DNA from 3 places in the Proteus terrae subsp. cibarius genome. Region 1 is predicted to be linked to each of the others. Evidence: predicted binding sites of a transcription regulator. Region 1 holds the regulator's gene; each other region holds the start of a gene.
The links. Region 1 encodes Fur, which represses iron uptake genes when iron is present. Its sites were predicted from a motif close to ATAATAATGAGAACNACTATCAA; they were not measured.

Region 1 (6,348 bases):
AGATGTGCTCACATTACTTGATAGTTTAAATGTCTCAAAAGCCATTATTATTGGTCACTCAATGGGAGGCAAAATTGCGATGGCGATGACAGCATTAGCCCCAGAGCGAATCGCCAATATTGTTGTGATTGATATGTCACCTATTGCTTATAACGTTCGTCGCCATGATAAAATTTTTGCTGCACTTGAAGCCGTAACAAAAGCTCAAGTTACACGCCGTCAAGATGCGGTGGAAATCATGCGTCCTTTTATTGAAGAAGAAGGTGTGATCCAATTTTTACTAAAATCATTCAAAAATGGTGAGTGGTTATTTAATTTACCTGCAATAAAAAATGCCTATTCAGACATTATTGGCTGGCAAGAAGTGCCTGCTTGGCATCATCCTGTATTATTTATTCGAGGCGGTTTATCACCTTATATCTTAGATGAATATCGTGAAAATATAGCTCGCCAATTTCCTCTCGCGACCGCTTTTGTTGTTGCAAACACTGGGCATTGGGTTCATTCAGAAAAACCAGATACCGTTATTAAGGCAATTCGTCGTTTTTTAGAGAAAGCTTAGTTAAGAAACTTAACGACTTAAAATAATGCCACTGAAAAAATGATAATTTAGTAGAATGTATAATTATTGTACTTAAAAACAGTGTCTGTTGATAAAAAGACCAAATCACAATAGGTTAAAGTCAGGAAGCAGTGGCGAGACATCACTATGTGGGGTATTATTGGGCGTTTCGCAATTAGTCATTGGTATACGCCCTTTCACAGCAAAATTTATGGCAAAAGAACAAACTGATCGCACCACACTGGATTTGTTCGCAAATGAACGCAGACCTGGGCGACCTAAAACAAACCCGCTTTCTCGGGATGAACAGCTTAGAATTAATAAACGCAATCAATTAAGACGTGACAGAGTTAATGGTTTACGTCGAGTTGAGTTAAAATTAAATGAAGATGCTGTAAATGCTCTCAATGAGTTGGCGACAGAAAGAAACGTCAGTCGTAGTGAGCTTATTGAAGAAATATTACTAGAGCAATTGGCGCAAAATCACGCCTTAAAAATGCATCAAAACAAGAATAGCTAGCAGATAAACCACACAAATTCGACAGAATTAGCCTGCTATTTTCGTCAAAATACATTTTTAGTTTTCTATTATGAAAACACAATGCTTATCTTTCACTAGTAATTGTTCAAACACAGACAAATATACTCTAAATATTTTGAAGTGTAGCTAGGTGGCAAGTGAATGAGTCATTAGAAACATACAAGCAGTATGTGACTTGTGAAAATATACGTAGTCAATAACGCTACAATTTGAAATATAACGAATTTAGAATAAAAGAGGTTATCTCACTTTATGGCAATCATAGGAATATTCTTCGGCAGTGATACTGGCAACACTGAAAATATTGCCAAAATGCTTCAAGAAAGACTGGGCGCTGATAATGCTGAAGTTCATGATATTGCAAAATCCAGTCAAGAAGACATCGAAGCGTTCGATATTCTGTTACTAGGTATTCCTACTTGGTATTATGGTGAAGCACAATGTGATTGGGATGATTTTTTCCCAACACTAGAAGATATTGATTTCAATGGTAAGCTTGTTGCACTCTTTGGTTGTGGTGACCAAGAAGATTACGCAGAATATTTCTGTGATGCAATGGGTACTATCCGCGATATTATTGAGCCTCGTGGTGCTGTTATCGTAGGTCATTGGCCAACAGAAGGTTATCATTTCGAAGCCTCTAAAGGGCTCGCAGATGATAATCACTTTATCGGTCTTGCGATTGATGAAGATCGTCAACCAGAATTAACCGAAGAGCGTGTTGATGCTTGGGTTGCTCAAATCAAAGAAGAAATGAGCCTAGACGAAATTCTGGGATAAAAGAAATACTCAATATTGAGAATGATAATTATTCAATGGTGTGCTAAGATAGTGTGATAGGTGGGGTGTTTATTTTTAAATATCATGCCTATAATCAATGAGGTTATTTATTCACCCGAGTATTAACGAATAAAACCTATTTGTGAGCACAAAAATTAAATTCACCATTAGCAACAGGATTAAATCCGCATGACCGACAATAATAAAGCGTTAAAAAATGCTGGGTTAAAAGTTACACTTCCTCGCTTAAAGATCTTGGAAGTGCTCCAGGATCCTGAGTGCCATCATGTCAGTGCTGAAGATCTCTACAAAAAACTCATCGATATCGGTGAAGAGATTGGTCTGGCAACAGTGTATCGCGTCTTAAACCAATTTGATGATGCTGGTATTGTTACCCGACATAATTTTGAAGGTGGTAAATCAGTATTTGAATTAACTCAGCAACACCATCATGACCATTTAATTTGTCTTGATTGTGGCAAAGTTATCGAGTTTACAGACGATGCTATTGAATTACGCCAAAGAAACATCGCTGAACGTCATGGTATCAAGCTTTCCAATCATAGCCTTTATTTATATGGCCACTGCGCTGAAGGCAATTGTAAAGAAGATAGCCACGCACATGATGAGAAATAATTCATTCTGGATAATCTCTCAGTAAAAAAAAGGAACTGTCTACAGTTCCTTTTTTATTGCCTAAAATCCGAGGATAACTCTACTTAGTCACACTGATACTGTGTTTAATATGTTTTAAATGAACCACAATAGTAAATGTAACAATAACTAATAGTGACCAAGAGCCCCATTTGCCTGCATGTACAGCAGACCAAGCACCAATTTGGTTAGGATATTGCCAAACACCAAAAAATGTTCCGAAATTCTCAGCAAGCCAAATAAAGAAACCTATCAGAACAAAAGCAAGTAATAAGGGCATTTTTCGCTCTGTATCATAAGGTGTAAAATAAACCACACTACGAGCATAAAGACCTAAAATAAAGGCGGTTAAGTACCAACGATAATCACCAATAAAATGGTGAGAAAAGAAATTGATATAAATTGCAAGAGCAACTAATGTTGCCAGCCAATAAGGCGGATAATGTTCAATTCGCACTTTTAAAAAACGCCATGCTTGAATTAAATAGCTTCCTACCGCGGAATACATAAATCCAGTAAATAAAGGAACTTCCCACAATTTCGTGTAAGCAAAATCAGGGTATTTCCATGAACCAATCGCTGCTGATGTTTTAAATAATTCCATCACAAAACCAACAATATGGAAAAAACAGATCGCTTTTAATTCATCCCATGTCTCTAACTTTCCCCACACCATCCATAATTGAAAAGCGATAGCAAGAATAAGAAGCACATCATAACGGGGTATACCAAAGACACCTTTACTTGGTGTAGCAAATAAAATAAAAAAGAAAAAACCGGCAAATAAACAAGAACGCGCCTCTTTGACACCAAAAAAAAGAAATTCAACAATAAATCGTTTTATACCTTTAAAGGGCTTCAATGGTGGTTCTAATAAAAAATCGTCCAATCGCTTTAACATGCTTCTTCCTGAAAATTTGCATTATTAAACAGCATGCAATGCAGAATAATAAATAAGGTGAGGTAAGATAAAATGAATGGCAAGAAATTTGCCATAGAATAAAAAAACCTACAAGGATGAAAAGGACGAAAAAGAAAGGAATGAAAAAATAAAGGTATTTACCCCCCACTACGATACCCACTCTGACTGCCTTTACTTAGGGTAAATACCTTACGCAACTTCTGCGAAATAACTAAAACACAGGAGATAAACATAACCCACTCACATTTATCTCAGACGACATGACATGACGACTTTACTTCATTACTTTTACTACATACTGCGATTTTAAAACGACTCTTTACTGCTTTTACTCTTTTACTTCTACTTTTCTACTTCTTACTGCTGCTGATAATTTCACTTTATTAACAAGGCTTATTTATAAAGCTCTTTTTAATTACTACATCCCTACCTTTCTACTACTTATTTTTACTTATCGTAATCGTATTTAGCTTTTTTAGTTTTATTCAGGATAAAGTGCAATTAATACACTTTATCCTTATGATGATATTAGAAAATAGTGAATGGCATAATCACGTTAAACTTAACGTCTTTTTCATCTTGGAAAATATTACCAAAACCACCTTCATAACTTGGAATATCAGAGTGGTTATCATAACGGGTATAGTGAAGTTTAAAGAGAGTGCCTTTAGCGCGCCCTTCTTGAACTGTATACATAATATCCGCATTCCATGCACTTTCTCTGATACGCTGACCTTGGTCATAAATGGCTTTACCACTTGGCTTAGCATCCCATGCGTAAACATAAGAAGTACCTACCGCCCAGCCTGACAGATCCCAGTTTTTCAGATCATACATAACGCCAGCATAAAGTGCTTTTTCACCATTGGCGTTAAAGTCAGAACGGCCATCCCACCAGACATCAAGACGACCATTAGAGGTTGCCCAGCCCGGGGTCATGCGTTGTAAGAAATAACCTTGATTACCTTCAGCTTTAACCCATGTTCCTTCTACTTTGAAGTCAAATACATTGTAGGTATAACCAAAAGTCAGTGCTTGTAACCATGCCAGCCCATCATAAACGTCATTAACACCTCCACCGGTAACTTTATCTTTAGCACCGTAGAATTGGTAAGACGTTCTTAATGCATTGTCAGCAATTGGAAAATCATAAGAAACTTTACCAAAATACTGATCGATATAACCATCGGCCTGACCAAATGCAGCTTCTAATACTAGGCTGTTTTTAAAATCATATTTGGCGCCGAAAGAGTGAAGATAGCTGATATTCGTTTCTAGATCAGCTTTACGGAAATTGTACATATTCCGATACCATGGTGCTTTGTATTCATCGGTCCACATATAGGAGAAAGACAATTCACCACTTTTATCGAAATCAAAGACAGCACCCGCTTCAGCTCCACGGTAAGTTCCCGGTAAGAAGCTCCAATGTGGACGCAATAAGCTTTGGCCTTTAGGTTGAATATATCCACCTTGAGCCCAGAAGTTGCCTAATTTGAATTTCGCAGCCGCTTTATAAACGCTCATGCCGCTGCGATCGCCAGTCCATTTTTCATCCCAGCGACTTTTTGCATCACTAAAACCGATTTCGTTAGGTGCCGCTGGGCCACTGTTATTCAATTCAGCCGCACCAAAGGCAGCTAAATCAATACCAATAAAATTACCGAGGTAACCTGATGAGAAATCTAGATTAGCGTTGAAAGTAGAATGGTGTAAGTTAGCTTTGTATTTGCCGTAATCAGGGCTATTTGGTGTTAACTCTTTTCTATCACGGTCACGTTGCCAATAAAAAAGACCGCCTGTTAAGGTTGAGTCATCAATAAACCCTTCAGCATGAGACATTTTTGCAGGTAGTGCAGTTACAAGCAATGCGCCCATAACGGCAAGTGCCACCCTGCCTGGTTTAGCATGTTGCATAACCATAGCATTGTTTCCTCTTTGACTTTGACTAAAAAAGAAATAAGCACAATGCCTATTTCCAAATATAAAACCCCAAATGGGGAAAAAACCTAAATTAGGTTAAAAACAGCATATTTTTCGCGACGCGAATTATCAACCTAAAAAAAAGAATTTTTATCAAAATATGACAAAGGACACATAACTAAATGATCGTTTCATTTTCTTGCTTTTATAAGGATTAATTAAAAATAAATATAATACTTTGATTTTATTGCATTTTACAAACCAATCTTTAAACGATATAAGATTTCGTTTTTATAAAAAGGAATAATAAGTAGTATTTATAAATAATCTTTTTTAACGATGTAAAATATGAGGTGTGAATCACACTTTTCTTATTACAGCTTTATTTAGCGTGATGATCTGAAAAAACAAAAGAATAAAGCGATAGTGAATAAACTATTTCAAACGAAACAAATAGAAATTTATCACCTAAAAAAAGAAAAAATAAGAGATTAATTAAATTATGAATAGTAAATATTTAATATCAATAGATGAAAAATGAAGAGAAATAAGCTGTAAAACTGATAAAAAAATGCTCGATAAGCAATTACCGAGCATTTTATTCATTAAGATACTAATGTGACTTAAAGTACGTCAGATTAACCTTGTTGAGAAATCTTCGCCCAAGTGTCACGTAAGCCCACAGTACGGTTAAACACAAGTTTATCCGCTGTTGAAAGCTTATCAGCACAGAAGTAGCCTTCACGCTCAAATTGATACGCTTTCTCGATAGCTGCATCTTTTAAGCTACGTTCAACAAAACCTTCACGAATAACTAATGATTCAGGGTTAATTGTTGATAAGAAATCATCTTCTGCCGCTGGGTTTGGTACGCTAAACAGGCGGTCATAAAGACGGATTTCAGCAGGAATAGCATGTGGAATACTTACCCAGTGAATAACGCCTTTTACTTTACGTCCATCAGCA
Region 2 (6,348 bases), 980 kb from region 1:
AAAAACGTCTAGAAATATTAAGATGTTTTTATCAAGCCAAAATTTATTGGCGACAGATAAAACTATATTAACTAATACAACAGCGCAAGGTGCAGGGGGGATCGGGTTCCGTGTAGTAAAAAGCGATAATATCAATAGCCCCGTTATTTTTTCTGACAATATTAATTCTCAAGGCAGTGCGACCAGTATTTTCAGTGTTAATCAAGGTGGCAACTTATCCTCTGCATTTTCGATAAATATGGGGGCTTATTACTATCCTTATAATGCTAATTCAGTCACTCAAGGAAAAATAACAAGCACAGCGACATTAGTAATGTCTTATGACTAAAGAGCGTATCTAATGAAAAAAATAATGAATGCTACTTTTATTTTATTTTTTATGCTTATAACATCGACAACAAAAGCGAGTGTAGTACTTGAACGTACACGTCTAATTTTTCCTATGGACAAATTAACACTGTCATTGCAAATTTTTAATCGCAGTGAACAACCAACATTAGTCCAATCATGGATAGATGATGGTGATATTGCATCAACCCCTGAGACAACAACGGCTCCTTTTATTGTTATCCCTCCCATAATGAAAGTTTCCTCTAATGGAGGAGCACAATTAAAAATACAACAATTAGACAATAAGTTGCCTCAAGATAGAGAGTCTATTTTTTATCTTAATGTGCTTGATATTCCGCCTAAACCTAACAGTGGTGAAAATACAAACACGTTGCAATTAGCATTACAAACTCGTATTAAGCTTTTTTATCGCCCTAAACAACTCGAGTTAACGAGTAACGCTATTTTTAAACAGATTGAGATTACAAAGGAACAGCAGAATTTAGAGATTAGTAATTCTTCAGCTTATTTTTTTACGATTTCCAAAATATATACACAAGAGAATAAAGAGCAATCTTTAATTCAGGCCACAATGATAGCGCCGTTTTCAAAACAAAAAATTGAATATAAAGGGCAAGTTGATACCAACCAAGTCATTACAGTCATCTATATAGATGATGATGGAAATTATCAGCAAGATAAGAAGAATATACATTGATTACATTTTTATAATAAAAAAGGCTACATATAATGAAAGAAATTATATGCAGCCTGTACAGCCAACGCTTAATCTTTAACTTATCGTTTAGCTTACGTCTTCGTTATCCATAACATGGTGACGTTCAGCGTGATAGCCTTCTTCGTCATAACCAAAACGCCAATAAGGAATGGCATAAATTAAGCTGCGATCGTAACCGTGATCACGGCGAATATGACGTCTTAATGCACGAATGATTTTGTCTTCACCTGCAATCCAAAACGCCACATCTTCAGCAGGTAATTCCCATGACATAAATTCATTAATTAAGTTTTGAGTTTGTTCTTCTACTGAGCCAATCAACCAGATTATCTCTAAGCCACTAGGATGTTTAATTTCTTGGCGATGTGTTTCGTCTTCTACTCGTATAACAACTTTTCCTTGAACATTAGGCTGCATGGTTTCAATTAAAGCCATTAAAGCAGGTAATGAACTTGGGTCGGCCGCCATATAGTAATGTGACGCAGGTGCTAATAAAGGATCAGGGCCACCCGGATTAGTGATCCCAATATAGTCACCTTGCTTAGCATTTAGCGCGAAATGAATAGCTGGGCCTGCATCGTCGTGTACGGCAAATTCAATATCTAACTCTTTTTGCTCAGGGCGAATAGCACGAACACTATAAGTACGTACAATCGATCTTGGTTCGCCTTCAGGCCATTTAGGACCTTTTTCAGAAAAGCCTGGTACAGTAGGTTTAACTTGGCCTTCTAAAGGTAAGAATATTTTTAAATGTGCTCCCGCAGTATCTTCTGGGTAAGAATCTAAATCATCACTAGTAAAGGTAATACAGCGCATTCCTGGAGTGACATCAGTAATACGTTTTACTTGAACTAGGCGAGGAGGTGCTGGTTTATAAATATTTTTTTCTTGAGGTGTTTTTTGGTTACTCACGTTTTTTTACCTGACTCATTTAATTATTTTATCGACGTAGATATTATCATTTTCAATTAATAATGATAGTCATTATCAACATTAACATTAATTTAGTAAAGGAAAGCGTATTTTTTTACTTATATTGTGTGACTAAGTTCAAACTCACAACAAAGAAAAAACTTAAGGATCAATGCAATAAGCATGGTGTAATAACGTGATATCGTTAATTAGAAACGTAAAAATACCAAAGTACAATGCGGGAGGAGATGAGCCAGTGTTATTTTATTTAAAGAAAGGAATGTTTTTAGATATTTGTAACAAAGGTAGGAAAATCAATTAATACAGTGAGTAACTTAATAGTAGGTGTACTCACTGTATTGTCATATTAATGCAACAATAGATTAAGCTTTAGGGTCTGGGCCGAATCTGTTGTCACCTTTAGTACCTTCAAGGCACATAAAGACAAAAACAATTAATCCACCAACAGCAGGAATAAATGCAAGTAAGAACATCCAACCTGATTTATCTTGGTCGTGGAAGCGACGAATAGTCACTGCAAGGCTAGGGATAATAATAGCTAAAGAGTAAATACCTAAAATGATACCAACAATTGAACCTAATGAACTCATTTCACCCGTATTCATGTCTATTGATGAAATCACAATAGCATATAGGATGGTAATAATAATGGTATTTACTAGAGTAAACATCCAATATTCTTTTCTGCGAGCACGTCCTGAAAAGTTAGCATAATTATTTTTAATGACTTCCAAATACCAATTCATGATTTCATCCTTAATTTAGTAGCAACAATGAGTAAGCCTAGTGTAAGTGATCTTTCTTAGCAATTAAGATAAATCTAAATTATCAAAATATGTATTTTGAACAGACATCATCCATCCTTTTTAATAGGGAGTGGATTTAATTCTTGAATTAATCATATGGCATATCTAAATGACACATTTGGTGTGTCTTTATAAAATAATACAGATATGAACCTGCTAGGCGGCGATATCATAATTACTTTGGAAGCCTAATTCAACATTCATTCCATTTTATTTCTAGAGAAGATGGCTTTTTATAGGATTATTTATATCTTTATTTATCGTAATAAATGCCTAAAAAAGATTTTATCTCTTATTTTTAATCAAAAATGATGTATTTAAAATGATTTTATCAAGGCGTTTGATTTAAGTTTAGTTAATCATAGAAAAATGAAAATATTTACATTCTTATTTTCTTTTATAAAAAAGAAAATTATATAAAATTAGCTGTTAAAAGAGCATCTAATAAAAATAAAAGGGTTGAAGATAACTTCAGCCCTTTCTTTACTTCTATTCTATAGCTTGCCGTATTCGGTGTTAGTTGATTATATTGCTGTATGTATTTTGCCTTTACTTGACTTTCATTCCGGCTAACGTCATTAAAAAACGAAAGAGGGAAGAGACTGCGAATAAGGCTAAAACACTACAAAACCAAATAGTAATCAACCATCCCCATTTTTTTAATAATGAGGGTTTGTTCTGTATTTGTGGATCAGTGATAACCTTCTTCATAATTTGTTTTTCCTCTGAAAACGTAATAACTCCAGAATGTGTATACGAGAATAATTGGAATAATAAACAGTGCGCCAACTAGCATAAACCCTTGACTTTCTGGCGGTGCTGACGCTTCTACAAAACTGATTGCTGGTGGAATAATGTTAGGCCAAATACTGATCCCTAATCCTGCAAAACCTAAGAAAATTAAAGCCAGCGCACCAAAGAAAGGCAGGTAATGTCCTTGTTTTTTCACTGAGCGTAAAATTAACCAAGTGCTATACAACACTAAAAGAGGAACAGGTAAAAAGAAGAATAAGTTTGGTAATGTGAACCAACGTTCGGCAATTGCAGGTTGTGCTAATGGTGTCCATGCACTAACCACTGCAATGACTGCAAGCATAACAAGTGTAAGTGGTTTAGCGACCTTATATAGACTCTGTTGTAAATGACCTTCGGTTTTCATAATTAGCCAGCCACATCCTAATAAGGAATAGGCGATAACTAATCCAAATCCACAAAAGAGTGCAAAAGGGGATAACCAGTCAAAATAGCTACCTACAAAAGCGCGATTAACAACTGGCAAACCTTGAACTACGCTACCAACGACAACGCCTTGCATAAAAGTGGCTAAGATAGATCCAAAGATAAATGATTTATCCCAAAAACCTTTGTGATTGTCATCGGCTTTAAAACGAAATTCAAATGCGACACCACGAAAAATTAAGGCGACAAGCATTAATGTTAGTGGCATCGCTAAAGCATCAAGAATAACCGCGTAAGCTAATGGGAAAGCACCAAATAATGCAGCTCCGCCTAGGACTAACCATGTTTCGTTACCGTCCCACACCGGAGCAACGGTATTCATCATTAAGTCACGATCTTGGTCACTTTTAATAAATGGATAAAGCATACCGATACCAAGATCGAAACCATCCATGACAATATACATTAACGTACTAAATACGATAATGACGAACCAAATGACTGGTAAATCAATTCCCATGATGAACCTCCGGTGTACCTTTACGGATCAGTTTTAACATATAGGCATATCCAACACCGAATACAGAGCTATAAACAACTAAGAAGATCAGCAAGCTTATACTCATATGCATTTCGCCGTGTGCAGATACGGCATCTCGTGTTCGCTGTATGCCATAAACAACCCAAGGTTGACGTCCTACTTCGGTTGTAAACCAACCGGCAAGAATAGCGATAAGTCCTGAAGGTGCCATTAAGAAAGTTAAGCGTAAAAAAGCCTTAGATTCATAAAGTTTCTTTTTATAGCGTAACCACGTTCCCCAAACACCGACTAAAATCATTAACATGCCAAGGCCAACCATAATGCGGAAAGACCAGAAGACAATAAGTGAGTTAGGTCTGTCTTCTTTAGGAAACTCTTTTAATGCTGGAACTTGTTTTTCTAAGCTATGGGTTAAGATCATGCTGCCAAGATAAGGAATTTCTATCTTATATTTGGTTTCTTCAGCATCCATATCTGGCATACCAAAGAGAATTAACGGTGTTGCTTCTCCTGGTTCATTTTCCCAGTGACCTTCAATAGCCGCAATTTTAGCGGGTTGATGTTTTAAGGTATTTAAACCATGGACATCACCAATGAGTGCTTGAATTGGTGCTAAAATTAAAATCATCCATAAAGACATTGAAAGCATCTTTTTCATGGCGGATGTTTTATGGCCTTTGAGCAGGTGCCACGAGGCAGATGCAGCAATAAAGAAGGCCGAAGCAAGGAAAGCTGCAACACCCATATGAGTGAGGCGATAAGGGAATGATGGATTGAAAATAACTGCGAGCCAATCTACAGGAACAACTTGGTTATTTATAATTTCAAACCCTTGTGGTGTTTGCATCCAACTATTTGAAGCCAAGATCCAAAACGTAGACATTAATGTACCTAATGCCACCATACAGGTTGCGAAAAAGTGAAGTTTTTCGCCTACTTTATTCCAACCAAACAGCATCACACCTAAGAAACCAGCTTCTAAGAAGAAAGCAGTAAGAACTTCATAAGTGAGTAGAGGGCCTGTAATTGAGCCCGCAAAATCAGAGAAAAAACTCCAGTTGGTTCCGAATTGATAGGCCATGACCAAACCAGAGACAACGCCCATAGCAAAGTTAACAGCGAATATTTTTGACCAAAAATGGAATAGCGCTAAATAATCCTTATTGCGAGTTTTTAACCATAAACCTTCCAATACGGCTAAAAAGCTAGCCAGTCCGATAGTAATTGCAGGGAAGATAATATGAAAAGAAACTGTGAACGCAAACTGGATACGCGCCAAATCAAAGGCACTTAACCCAAGCATAAAAAACCTCGTTATATTGATATAAAAATGTAAATTGCAGGTAAATCGTGTGGATTAGTAGACCATATGACAGTAAGCTATAATAGTGACAATAAGTTTAAAAATGACTATAACAGTTTTGAGGTAAACAGTTTTATATGACTCGATATGAACAGCTTGCAGCGCAAATACGCCAACAAATTGAAGATAATATCTGGCAATCTGGCGACCGTTTACCTTCATTGCGGGACACGGTGAAACAATCAGGTTTAAGTTTAATGACTGTTTTACAGTCGTATCAGTTATTAGAAAGCCAAGGATGGATAACTGCACGACCACAATCAGGTTATTACGTTGCACATCGTAATAACCGTTTTGGTCAGGTGACAGCCAGCAAAGGGCTACACATGAGTGAAAATGTTGAAATAAGCACCTCTATTTTCAATGTCCTTCAAGCATGTAAAGATCCTGAAATTATTCCTTTTGGTTCTGCTTTCCCCGATCCCAGTTTATTTATTCAACCCAAACTAAGTAGTGC
Region 3 (6,348 bases), 1.3 Mb from region 1:
TGCCATGTTTGCATGAGTAACGTTTTTAGGTGAGGAACGTGATAAACAGGCAGTTCCATCACGAAAGGTGACGCTTCACCGCGCATAATGGTGTGTTTTAGTAGTAAGCCTGTGAGGATAGCAACCACAATACCGAGAAGATAAAGTGAGAAAACAATACTCGCACCATTTTTACCAAAGAAAGCTGCCGCAAATACCGCAAAGATAGCTAAACGAGCACCACAAGACATAAACGGTGCCATTAATACCGTGATTAATCGTTCTCTTGGTGCATCAAGAGTACGCGCACCCATAATAGAAGGTACGTTACAACCAAAACCGACAATCAGTGGTACGAATGATTTACCCGGTAACCCCAGAGCCTGCATCAATCTATCCATAACAAACGCAGCGCGAGCCATATAACCCGAGTCTTCAAGGATAGATAAAAAGAGATACATCATCCCGATTTGTGGCACTAATGGAAGAACCGTATTGATACCACCACCGACACCTTGAGCAAGGAAAATTGTCAGCCATTCAGGGAAGTTAAAAGTTGCACCAATCCATTGAATACCATGAATAAAGATAGCTTCAGAGCCACCTTCAAAAGCAGGTTGTAATGCACCACCGATATTAATTGCGAGTACGAACATTAAATACATGACAAATAGGAAGATAGGCACGCCTAACCAACGGTTTAATATCACTTTATCGATATTTTGTGTCAGGATATTGGGCTTAATGGACTCCATATTAATCACGGCATGACAGATGCGCTCAATATTTTGATAACGGGCATCAGCAATGACTAATTCTGGTTCATTATTATGTTCATCTTGAATTCGTTGACGAATGGCTTTGATATCTTCACTGGTGATTTGAGCGCGTTGATGGGTATAGATATCCCCTTCTAAACACTGTAATGCCATCCAACGACGTTGCTGTAAATTAAACTCATCATGATTAATTTTTTCAGCAAGTGTCTCGACTTCATTTAATAACCATAGTGGATAAGAAGTCAGTAATTCTTGTGGTTTTTTCTTTTCAGCAGGGAAGGTATCAATGGCTTCTTTGAGTTTATCAATACCAGATGCTTTGGTTGAAATCATCGGAATAACAGGGCAACCCAGTTGCTCTGAAAGTGCGTTGATATCAATTTGCATATCTTGGTGTTCTGCAATATCGAGCATGTTTAATGCCACAATACATGGAATGCCAAGCTCAAGCAGTTGCAATGTCAAATAGAGGTTACGCTCAAGATTTGATGCATCAACCACATTAATCAGCATGTCTGCTTCATTACTTAAAATGAAATGGCAGGCAATTTGCTCATCAAGAGATGTCTGTTCTGAAATTGTCGTTAAAGAGTAAGTCCCGGGTAAATCGACGAGCTCAATTTTATGATTTGCAGTAGTGAAACGACCAACTTTGCGTTCGACCGTTACACCTGCCCAGTTACCCACACGCTGACGAGAGCCTGTTAACTGATTAAAGAGTGTTGTTTTACCGGCATTGGGATTGCCGATAAGGCCTATAGTGAGAGGAGTCATAATAGTGATGCCAATAGTTGTCTTGCCTGGTTGAATGAGAAATAACGATTATTTTTCGTTATGAACCACTTCGCTAAGGTTAATGAGTGCGAGATCTTTTTTTCTCAAAATTAGGGATACTCGGTGCGTTTCTATTTGAATAGGATCACCCAGTGGTGCGATACGGATAACGTTAAACACAGCGCCGGGTAACATACCTAAAGATAATAGTTTCTGTCTGTATGCCGGGCTAATCTGAGGTGAGTAGCTCAAGATTTTATAACTGTGATTTGGGATCAGAGACATAATCGTCCTTCCACGAATATTGATACAAAAAATAATGATACTGATAGTTATTTACACGTATGAGGTTCATACCGTCATGGTCAGATTAATTATAATAAATATTTTTAATGCTAATGAGAATTATAATTATCTTTATTGGGTATAATTTAGCCTAGTCTGAGCTTATCTGCACTTGATTTAAATCAATCTGAGAAAAGATATTGAGATGAAATTAGACTGTTTATTTTATCTGTTACTGGACAAAAACAGAATGTGAAAAGTTGAAATGCTTATGTAGCAACAAAATAACAATCAATTAATAATGTTAACGGATGATAATATAAAAGTAGATTTCAAGAATATGAAGAACGCGAGCTTAAGTAAAAAGCTCACGTTGTCATGGTGAATACCCGCTAATTAGTGGGTTTGCTGGTGGCTAAAAAGTTGGTAAATATTGTTAGGGGTATAGCTATCAGCTTCGTATGAAACGACCCAATCTGTTATTAGTGTAGTGTTGATAGGATAGGTTTTACCTTCTTGCATATCCTCAACATAAAATGGCACGTTGAGTAATTTTGCATAAATCGTGTCTCCATCTCTAGACTGTGGTACAAACCACATATGCTCTAGCTCTTTTTCTTCCCCTTCACCATAAGGAATGCCGAACTTGATCATAAACTGCCAAGGGTTTTCGGTCTCTTCAGGTTTGTCTTTTCCTAATAACTTAGAGAGAAAACCACTTTTTTTCTCAACAGGCGGTTGATTGTAGTTATCAAACATAGAAACGAAGTATTCCCAGCGTCGCTTGGCTTTTTCAGACATCTCGTAGGTTTCTTCATTACTGCGCAGTAGCATCATCGCTTGTTGTTCTTCATAACCTCTAAAGAAGGTTTCTAAAACAGGGTTTTCTTCATTGGTTCTAAAGAGCATAGAAGAAGGATGTTGATGATATTCATCACGATCAGCTAAATCACCCAAGAAAATACCATTTGGTGCGCCTTCCGTGTCATAACGCATCTCTTCTAAAGGTCTAAGGTTTTCAAGTGGTGTTGATTGATTAACATGGCGAATACCTTCTTCAAAAGGTAATGCGACAAGATACTCCAAGCCTGATGATGTTTGACCACAAAGCATCGGTTCACCAAATTCGATTTGACGATGATTAATACTGTTGTTAACAAAGCAACGGAAGAGATCAGGAATACCATAGTAAGACTCAAGCATACTGGGAATAACTAAATCGACTTCGGTTAAGCCGCAGCGTGCTAATCCATGAGTGTGGAACCAGAACATAGTCGGTGGTTCATTTTCTGTGTCATAGACAGCATGAATAACATATAAGCTTTCTACTTCGGGATAGAGATCTGGGGTCTCTAATTGAAAGCGTATCCACTCAGGCGTTAATGCCTTACCTGCCGCTGATTCATCTAATGCTAAGACCATTTCAGGTGCGATGATATTGAGAAAGTTCAGTTGATGGCGATAACTTGCCAAAGGATGCAAGGCTTCAGTAAAGAGTGTTTCTAATAATAAATCTTGAGTTGTCGCATTTGCATGTGCGAGTAGTTGTGGTGTGAGTTCGTCAGTCGAATACATTGGACGTATTTCGTAATCTTCATCACGAGGGTAAAGACAGACGAAAAAATGTAACTCGTCATCACCATGTTGGCAGCGATAGAAAAAACCGTCGTCAATATTTTCACTTAGATAATTTATCTCACCATCAGTGTAATCGGTTTGCTCTTCTAGGCGTTGTTCAATAAGCGCATAGTTTAGTGGCTGTGCAGGGAAAGCCACTATACGAGAGGGCACTTTTTCTCCTTGCCCGGCTGCGATATCTAAGTACTGCTGTCTGTTATCCATATTTTTTATCACTCGTATATTAAAGATAGAAAAATAGAATATCAGGGATAACAAGAGAGGAATAGATGGAGTTATCTGAGCTTGGGGTAGTTAATTGATCTATTGTTAATAGTGAGGATTAATGAAAAATAAAAAAGCGAGTGTCTTATAAAAAATAACGGATATCAATAAGTTATTGATATCCGTTAGATGTAAGGTAATTAAGGCGAATGATTAGCCTTTTGATTATTTACCTTTCAGTAATTGCATGATGTCTTCAGTTTTTTCTTCATCGTCATCATCTTCAAACTCAATACCTAGCTCAACCATTAATTCGTCAATACGATCAAGGGTTTTCTCAGTATAAGCCTGTTCTTCTGCATTGAGTTTTTCACCGTTTTCAAGACGAGACAGTAATTCATCTAAACGTGTGTCGTTTTCTAACAGGTCTAATTCTTGTTCAGGCGTTAAACGAACTGGCTCAGCTTTAACTGGCGCAGGTTTTTTCTTCACGACTTTTGGTGCATCGCCCACAATCAGAGGGATCGGTTTTTTGCTACCAATACGTGGATCTTTCGGTGCTGTATTTTGAGCTTGCTGTTTATTTTCCGCTTCCTGCTGACGGTTACCGGCAGGATTGCCACGGTGTTTCTTTTGACGTTTACGTTCACGTCCTTCCGCGTTCAGCTCTTCACGTGATTTTTTACGTGCTTTAGCTGCGGGCTTTCTTTTAATCATATTCATAATGGTAACTCGATAGTGATCTTCTTGGTTGCGCAATCTATCAGAAACAAATTTTCAATAAAAGCGCAAATTTAAGACAATTTAATTTTTGCTCACGTACAATGTGCGGTTCGTTTCACTATACTTTACTGTGTTGAGACGTCAATTAATGACCAAACTAAATTAATCAACTTAAATTTCTATTTATTATGACATTATCATCTACACAATTACGTAAACCAGTATATTGGTGGGTTATTGGTTATGCAGCACTTTGGATCTTAGTGAGTTATCTCTTTGACCCTACTGTGCCTTATGATGCCGTAGAGGCTGTCAATTGGGGCACTAACGGAGGGTGGGGTTCCCCTAAAAATCCTTGGTTTGTTGGCTTTATAATGACACCTGCTATTTACGGCGGTATCGATTTTAGCTTTTATTGGTATTTTATCCACTTTATTATCATTGCTATTGGATTATTAGGGGTTTGGAACTTAGCTTATAAATTGACGCAAAATACTAACTTAGCTTGGTTTGCTATGTTGGCGCTTAATTTATCTGGTGTTATCAACTTTGATATTATCCCTTATAACGATAACTATATTCTAGTTGGTTGTTGGGCATGGGCGTTCTATTTTTTCCTTTGTGCTATTAATGATAATCAAAAATATTGGATTGGTTTTGCGATTACGATGGGTATTGCCACAATGGGGAAATATTCATCATTAGCTTTTATTGGTTCTGTATTTTTATCAAGCCTTTTTGTGCCTAAAGTTCGAGCAAGTTATTGTTCACCTTATTTCTATTTAGCATTGGCTATTTGGTTTGCTTTTGTTATTCCCAACTTTATTTGGTTATGGCAAACCGATTTTGCGGCGTTTAAATGGGTCGATTCTCAAATAGAGAGCCGTTTTAATTTGCGTACGACGCGTGCTGCACTGACTGTTTTTTACCCTGTGATTTTAATGTGGGGGATTTTACGTTTTTATGGTGGACGTGTAAGTTGGTCTGCTTCTAAAGATAGCCAATTACTCAATTTTATTTTTCTGTTTCCATTAACGATTATTTTTATTTGGTTTAGTTTTCATGAAGGGGGGCGTATCACTGAGTGGTTGCAACCTTTTATGTCAATTGCGACTGCACTTTTTGTGGGCTCAATTAGTGTCATGCCCAAACGTTCATTGCGTGGTGCGCTGTATGGTTTAGGTGTTTTTGGTATGTTAGTTGTTTCTGGTTATACCGTTGTTCAAGCCGCTAATGTGCGTAATGCAGGTCAAAAATTTATCGGTATAAAAACCTTTGTGCAAAATGTTGAACAAGCTTGGCATCAGCATTATCACACACCGTTAGCGTATGTTGGGGGGGAATATATGCATGAATGGGTCACTTTTTATGGTAAAGATAGGCCTCTATCTTCACAGCCTTGGATATTAGAAGAAAATGTGCAGCCTCCGAATATTTATAATCGACATATTACGCTCCAACAATTAGAGGAAAAAGGTGTCGTATTGGTGGGTAAAGTTGGCTATTACTGTGAAAAAGCCCATTTTGATGAAGGCTTAAAGCACTGGCCGAGTTTAAAAATAGCCGATACTCAAGAGATCATGTTTCGTGCTGAACCCGATGCTATTGCTGAGCCTGTTTGTATTGCTTTTGTGGCCCCAAAAACACATAAGGAAAAGTAGAGATGCGTTATGCTGATATTCAGGTTGAAACAGAAAGATTAAGATTGCGTCCTTTTGAAATGGGGGATGCTGAAGATTGGTTTAAGATCATGAGTTCAGCTGAAGTGACGCGTTATTGGAGCCATCTTCCTTGGCAGTCACTGCGAGAAGCGCAAGAAGATATTATTCAAGATATCACGCATATGGAAAGAAAAGAGTATCTGCGCTTAGCGGTGATAGATAAAGCAACAAATGCACTGATGGGCATGTGTGTTTTCTTTAATCATTACCCAAATTCACGACGTGGTGAAATTGGATATTGCCTT

Region 2: the regulator Fur is predicted to act here: its motif matches at 2,038-2,060, upstream of GTH25_RS09575 (siderophore-interacting protein).
Region 3: the regulator Fur is predicted to act here: its motif matches at 1,925-1,947, upstream of feoA (ferrous iron transporter A).

The regions. Positions count from the first base shown of each region.
Region 1 covers NZ_CP047349.1:1,063,155-1,069,502, reverse strand. Annotated here, with positions in the region: gene ybfF (esterase) at 1-562, shown strand, start outside; gene ybfE (LexA regulated protein) at 774-1,082, shown strand; gene fldA (flavodoxin FldA) at 1,356-1,883, shown strand; gene fur (ferric iron uptake transcriptional regulator) at 2,073-2,519, shown strand; gene GTH25_RS04895 (DUF817 domain-containing protein) at 2,599-3,438, opposite strand; gene chiP (chitoporin ChiP) at 3,988-5,382, opposite strand; gene glnS (glutamine--tRNA ligase) at 6,021-6,348, opposite strand, start outside.
Region 2 covers NZ_CP047349.1:2,041,698-2,048,045, reverse strand. Annotated here, with positions in the region: gene GTH25_RS09585 (fimbrial protein) at 1-328, shown strand, start outside; gene GTH25_RS09580 (fimbrial biogenesis chaperone) at 341-1,048, shown strand; gene GTH25_RS09575 (siderophore-interacting protein) at 1,136-1,981, opposite strand; gene GTH25_RS09570 (DUF805 domain-containing protein) at 2,365-2,748, opposite strand; gene GTH25_RS09565 (DUF2474 domain-containing protein) at 3,358-3,519, opposite strand; gene cydB (cytochrome d ubiquinol oxidase subunit II) at 3,500-4,507, opposite strand; gene GTH25_RS09555 (cytochrome ubiquinol oxidase subunit I) at 4,497-5,831, opposite strand; gene GTH25_RS09550 (aminotransferase-like domain-containing protein) at 5,969-6,348, shown strand, end outside.
Region 3 covers NZ_CP047349.1:3,712,843-3,719,190, reverse strand. Annotated here, with positions in the region: gene feoB (Fe(2+) transporter permease subunit FeoB) at 1-1,532, opposite strand, end outside; gene feoA (ferrous iron transporter A) at 1,581-1,817, opposite strand; gene GTH25_RS17030 (DUF4026 domain-containing protein) at 2,214-3,659, opposite strand; gene yihI (Der GTPase-activating protein YihI) at 3,885-4,382, opposite strand; gene GTH25_RS17020 (glycosyltransferase family 39 protein) at 4,571-6,043, shown strand; gene GTH25_RS17015 (GNAT family N-acetyltransferase) at 6,046-6,348, shown strand, end outside.